One region of the Staphylococcus sp. CoH_129_LAB_1 genome, then DNA from elsewhere that is predicted to be linked to it. Evidence: riboswitches for the same ligand, from Rfam matches in the RefSeq annotation. Region 1 holds a riboswitch; the other holds the start of a gene.

Region 1 (3,434 bases):
GATCATATGCTGGTGCGATGTCTGTTACAAGAGGTCCTAATGTATAAAATGGTGCTTCTTTACAATAGAAATCTGCTAAATCTTGGTTTTCTTTAATTTTATGCATTGGAATATGCCCTGGCCCTTCAATCATTACCTGTACATTATGTTTCCAAGCAATATCTGTTAATTCACCTAATGTTTTTAACTCTGCAAATTGACTTTCATCATTGGCATCATAAATTGATCCAGGACGTAAACCGTCACCAAGTGAAATAGCAACATCATATTGACTTAAAATCTCACAAATTTCATCAAAATGTGTGTATAAGAAACTTTCTTCATGATGTGCAAGACACCATTGTGCAATGATTGAACCACCACGAGATACAATACCAGTTAAACGATCTACAGTTAATGGAATATAGTGAAGACGTAAACCAGCATGAATCGTAAAGTAGTCAACCCCTTGTTCTGCTTGTTCGATTAATGTATCTCGATATGCTTCCCATGTTAAATCTTCAGCTACCCCATTTACCTTTTCTAATGCTTGATAAATCGGTACAGTTCCCACTGGAACAGGCGAATTACGTAATAAATATTCGCGCGTAGTATGGATGTTTTTACCTGTAGATAAATCCATAATCGTATCTGCACCCCAGTGTGTAGCCCATACTAATTTTTCAATTTCTGCTTCAATAGAAGAAGACACAATTGAGTTGCCAATATTCGCATTAATTTTGACAGAGAAGTTTTTCCCAATAATCATAGGTTCTGATTCTGGATGGTTAATGTTATTTGGGATAATGGCGCGACCCCTTGCAATTTCATCTCGAACAAATTCTGGCTCAACTTGTTCTCTAATCGCCACAAATTTCATTTCCTTTGTAATAACCCCTTGTTTAGCGTAGTACATTTGTGTCACAGGTGTCTCTTTACTACCACGTCTTGGTTGATATTCAAATGGATGAGCTACATAGTTTTTATGACCTTCTTTTGAAAAACCATTATCAATCGATTGAATACGGCGACCTTCATAATGTTCCACATCATCACGCGCCTCAATCCATTCATCACGTACTTTTGGTAGTCCACGATTAATATCTACCTCGTAACTTTCATCATGATAAGGACCTGCTGTGTCATAAACAACGACAGGATCATTTTGAAAACTGCGTTGTTCTAGTTGTGTGTCAGAGAGTTCGATTTCTCTGAATGGTACAAAGATATCACTATCATTACCCTCGCCTTTTTTAAAAATACGTTTACTTGCTGGAAAAGTTCTTTTAAAATTGATTTTTTCTTGTTCCATTGACATTGCCTCCTAAATACTAGAAGGGTCTAAATATCACTGATGATATGATTCATAAAAAAAGCATTCAGCTTAATACTGAATGCATAAGAATAAGTGAATGTATACGAAAATATATGTAAGTATCATAATGAAGAAAATGATTAATAGTTAAATTGACCTTTTCATCAAACTATGAAAACATCCATATGTCATTGTAAAGTCACTCACTGGCTTCCCTACGCTAGTATTAACTAGATCAGGTTCAAAGGGTTGGAACATGATGTTCCTTTCAGCAATATAAAGCACCCCTAGCAGAGATTATTAAATTATAGGTTATTTAACCTATACTTATACAATGACTTAAAATCCCATAAATATCAAGTCAATATATTAAATAGTTTTTACAACTTTTAGACATCCGAAAGTCTAACTTCACACAACCCGAAGTCTTACTTATATATTAAAACAGCAGTATCCACTGGGATTACTGCTGTTTCTCGAATTGACTTATCCTCCAAAGAACAAATCAATAAAGTCTCTACTTCTGTTTCTATCTTGTTTATAAAATTCGGTATATCCACAATTTTTACAAGTTATCGTCTTAAAATTATTATGTTGTACATCTAATAATTTAGATATACCAGATCCTGTTGCAGACAATGTACCTTCTTCCACTTCTGTATGACCACATTTTATACAACCTTGATTTTGATTTTCTGACATAATAAATCACTCCTTCACTTTATTTTTACGTTTTTTAAATGTAAAGATGAAAAATGCAATATTCAATATTAACAATAAAGCAATGGCTACAATTAGTGAAACAATACTAGATTGAGATTCTGAGCGACTGTATATTTTAACTACCCATCCAATTATATCTGGTAAACAAACAATAAATATCACTAAAGCGAACAAACGCTGTTTCAAAATAACAGATAAAGTCATTACAATTAACAACAGAATCAGTCCTATTATCACACTTTTTGATTCAGTTAGTGTAATGATATGATAAATGGGATAGTGTTTTGTAAGATACGTACTTAATAAGATGAGTCCAAAAATAACTGCCCCCCATATAAAAGCATAAATATATACTCGTCGTTGCTCTCCATACTTTACGAGACCCTTTCTAATTAAGAAAAAAGGTAAAATCGTAGTTATACAAAAGATAAATAAGATATTAATAATAAAACCAATTGTTATATTAAGTTGTTCTGTAAAAAAATTTGGGATAATAAAAATAGCTAGCATAAATGCTGAAAATAAAGCTAAGTATTTAAACAATCCCCTAGTTAAAATTATATATTCTGAGAATTGATCAGCATAATCTTTTACTGGAGTATTTAGAATATCACTAACATCATCGTGATTCTTTTCAGCAAGTGCTAAATGATCTCTTAATTCTTCTATAATATCATTAACCTCATGTTCATCTTTGCCTCTAAATAAAAGTTCAGCCTTTAACTTAAATAAGTAGTCTTCTTTTTCTTTACTTATCATTATTATCACTCCTGAATATATGATCCATACCTTCATTAAGAGCTTGCCACTTTTTCTTAAACTGTTGTAGTTCTTTGAGTCCACTTTCTGAAATAGTGTAGTATTTACGCTTAGGTCCGCCGTTGTCGGATTTACGCATGGTTGTATGTACATAACCTTTTTTATCTAGTCTTAAGAGCACTGGATAAATACTGCCATCACTAATTTCAGGAAATTGATGTTCCTTTAATTTCTCAAGAATTTCATATCCATACGTTTCTCCTTTTGCAATAAGACCTAAAATTGCTCCATCTAAAAGCCCTTTCATTATTTGATTAGATATTGTCATGTGATCACCTTTTACTAACTATCTTATAATATAAGATAGTATAACATTATAGCTACGTCAACTAACTTATAATGTAAGATAGTTGAGTATAAATAAAGCCCCCAGAAGTATTTCAGACTCCTGGAGGTCTTTATGATAAAAAGTTATTTATTATCTATAACATCAATAGATATGGATTTTCAATATATTTTGCAAGTACTTTTAAGAAGTCAGCTGCGCCTGCACCGTCTAAAATTTGATGATCGAAGGTTAAACTTAATGGGATGCGAGCGACTTGTTTTACATTATCTCCTTCAAGAACAAGCTCTTTAGCTAAAGCACCAACTCCTA
Region 2 (3,434 bases), on a different contig from region 1:
GTTAATTTGACAATTTGATTATCTTGAATAATAACATCTTCTCTACCTGTAATAACAATTGCTGTTTGATATTTTTCATAAGCTTTTTTAGCGATTGTCACTACATCTAAGTCTGTTTCTCCATCAGTGCCTTTCATTGTAGTATTTGAATCTACTAGAGTAAGAATTTCAGATGCATTTCCTTTAATTACAGAAACATTTATTTCAGAAAGAAAAGTTTCACAAAATTGTTTACGATATGTTGATGCACCTACTGCAACTGGATCAAATACAATGGGTGTACCTTGTCTATTAGCAATTTTTCCGATTCTTAAAATATCTTTTTCATTTACTTTAGTTAATGTCCCAATATTTATAAGTAGTGCCCCTGCTACTTTATAGAACTCTTCTGCTTCTTCTGGAGCTTCACTCATTGCTGGACTTGCACCAATACTCAAGAGTCCATTCGCAGTGAAATTTTTAACTACATCATTGGTATAACAGACTACTAGTGGATTCTCTTGTCTTATCTTTTCTAAACTATTCATCGTCTAAACCAACTTTCTTCATATAAGCGAAATGGTTTACCGGACCACGTCCTTGACCGATTTCAGGTGTATGTTCAATACTTAATGAAATAAATTTTTTAGCTTTTTTTACAGCTTCATAAATTGTTTTGCCTTTAGCGAGTTCGGCTGTGATAACAGCTGAGAATGTGCAACCTGTACCATGAGTATGTGGCGTATTAAATCGCTTCTCTTCAAATGTATAGACATCATCTTTAGTAAATAAAAAGTCTTTAGCATTTTTTAAATCAGCAGAATGACCACCTTTAATGACGACACCTTTGCTTCCTATTTCATTTATAAATATGTGACCTGCTTTACGAATATTTTTTTCAGTATCAATTTTCAAACCAGTAATTTCTTCAGCTTCAGGAATGTTAGGAGTAACGACATCAGCTAATGGTAAGAGCGTTTCCTGAAGATGTTTTTTTGTTTCATCATCCATTAAGGAATCGCCACTTTTAGCTAGCATAACTGGATCGATAACATAGGGAATATCGCTATGCTTTTTTAAATACGTTTGAATCAGTTCCATCGTTTCATGTGTAGCAATCATTCCAGTCTTAATTGCATGAGGTAATTCATCATCAAATACACTATCTAATTGTTCTTTAACCCAACTAGTTTCTAGATTATGAATATGTTGAACTCCTTTAGTATTTTGAGCCACAATACTTGTAATAGTAGCCATTCCATATACTCCACAAGCATGGAATGATTTTAAATCTGCCATAACTCCAGCACCACCGGAAGGATCAGTACCGGCAATTGTTAATGCAATCTTAGGTTTATTCATGATTTTTTCCTCCAAAATCCCATTTCTCATCAATATAGGCCATATTAAAGAAATGACGTTCGTGGATAGTACTTTGTAAAAACGCTTCTTTAATTTCTCTTTTTTCATTTTCAGTACAATGTTCCGTTAGTTCATTTAATAAACGATCAAACACTTCAATTAAAGGAGCCATTTCTGTACTATAAAAATCAAACCACTTAGCAGTAAGTGCATCTCTATTAAGGTTTGAATCTTCTAGACCCCATTTGGCAATGACTTCATATACATAAGGACATGGTGCCATTGCAGCAATAGTATATGCAGCATTTTCATGTGTATACGCATGATAATACATATGTTTAATGTAATGATCTCCACTAGGTGGCCATACTTTTTCTTTTACAATTTCTTCATATGATTCATTAATATAGTCAGCTAAAATTTCGTGGGCTTCTACTTCGCCATCTAACATAAATTCAATTTGCTCTACTAAGAATTTTACATCTTTCATACTAGGTGCTTTAGGAATAAGTAAGGCATATAAATTAGTAAATTCTTTTAAATAAGAAGCATCAGCACGTAAGTACTGGCGCACTGCTTGTTTTGATAATTTTCCTTTTAATAAATCTTGAATAAAACCATCATTATAAATTTCCTCAATAATTGGTTTTGACGCTTGTTTTAATTCATCTGAAAAACTCATTAACTATTCCTCCTTAAATAAAAAAACTACATTTCAACGTAGAAATGTAGTCAATATTCAAAAAATAGAATGAGTGAATATGTATTACTACTTTCCTACGTTGGTATTAACCAAATCAGGTTATAAGGGTCTGAATCCTTCATCTCAGCCATATTATAAGGCTCCCCTAGTAGTTTTCAATTAATTTAACCATAACAAAACCATTGTTATAATTCAAATAAAAAAAGATGTGAAATAAAATTAATGAGAGACCGGGACATAATTCCTATCAAAATAGCCAGTAATTGCGTTTATTATAAATTCATTTACTGACTTCTTTATTTACAATACTACGTATTGTTGGCTCGCTTTCTTAGATGACAGCTTCATCCTGTAGTCTTTAGCTTGTCCTGTTCCCACAAGAGTCTCACCAAAATACTTTGTGTTTATATATAATTTTACATTGAAATACTTAAAAAAAAATAAGGCCCTTTCGTATAATTTAATAAATATCAATAAACTAAATTAACAAGGTTCCTTATATATAAAGAATATAACATGACTCAACTCGCTCTACTAATGGCACTCGATATAAGAAGACGAGCAACCCAACGAGTTGAAAATAATCAAAAATTTATAAAAAAGACAAGTTCTATATTATTTCAATAGAATTTATCTTTTTTCACTTATCCAGAAACTTTATGTCCCAAACTTTTATAACTATAATAAACAACGCATGGTACAAAACTCTTTTTAATCAGTCATCGATTGTCAATATATTAAAAAGGCCTGAGACAACTCATAATGTCCCAGGCACTATTAATTTATTTATTAAGTTTTACGCTGTAACCCATTGAGATGGACCTGCAGTATTATAAAGTTTTACTGCCGCAGCATCTTGAACACTTTCAGGTGCTTGTGCTGGTGATACACCTTTATATTGTGCTGGTGCTACTGAATCCCAAGTTGATTGTAAGAATTGATATTTACCTGCTGCACCAGAAGAAGGGTTGATTGCATGAATATCTCCACCTGATTCACGTTGAGCGATTTGTTGTAAATGACTATTTACATTTACTGATGAACCGCTTGTTGATTGTTTAGGTTGATTTGTAGTTGCATTAGCAGGTGCTTGTTGTGTTTGAGTTGCTTGTTTAGTTTGTGTTGTTTTTGGTGCTTGTTGTGTTTGAGCTTCATTTGTATAGTGTTGACTTACATTTGAAGTTGAAGCTGATTGATTTATGTTATTATAATTATTATTTTGGTAAGATACATTTTGTGTTGTTTGAGTAGAAGCTACGTTTTGATTAGTACTATTTTCAGTTAAACCGTTTGATGGATAATATTCCCATTTAAAATATGTTCCATCTGACCAAAAATGATAAGTCTTACCATTTAAATTAAATTGGTAATTATATGATCCTTCTTGAAT

The links. Region 1 has a riboswitch for thiamine pyrophosphate ahead of thiC (phosphomethylpyrimidine synthase ThiC). Riboswitches for the same ligand answer to the same signal wherever they lie in the genome.
Region 2: another riboswitch for thiamine pyrophosphate. It lies ahead of tenA (thiaminase II); the one in region 1 lies ahead of thiC (phosphomethylpyrimidine synthase ThiC).

What each region holds. Positions count from the first base shown of each region.
Region 1 is NZ_JBXWKZ010000010.1:47,597-51,030, reverse strand. Features, by position in the region: gene thiC (phosphomethylpyrimidine synthase ThiC) at 1-1,291, opposite strand, end outside; TPP riboswitch at 1,490-1,593, opposite strand; gene AC2FB1_RS04740 (zinc ribbon domain-containing protein) at 1,781-1,996, opposite strand; gene AC2FB1_RS04735 (hypothetical protein) at 2,003-2,776, opposite strand; gene AC2FB1_RS04730 (PadR family transcriptional regulator) at 2,766-3,104, opposite strand; gene AC2FB1_RS04725 (dihydrolipoamide acetyltransferase family protein) at 3,259-3,434, opposite strand, start outside.
Region 2 is NZ_JBXWKZ010000012.1:34,910-38,343, reverse strand. Features, by position in the region: gene thiM (hydroxyethylthiazole kinase) at 1-527, opposite strand, end outside; gene thiD (bifunctional hydroxymethylpyrimidine kinase/phosphomethylpyrimidine kinase) at 520-1,341, opposite strand; gene tenA (thiaminase II) at 1,334-2,023, opposite strand; TPP riboswitch at 2,099-2,201, opposite strand; gene AC2FB1_RS05260 (transglycosylase family protein) at 2,841-3,434, opposite strand, start outside.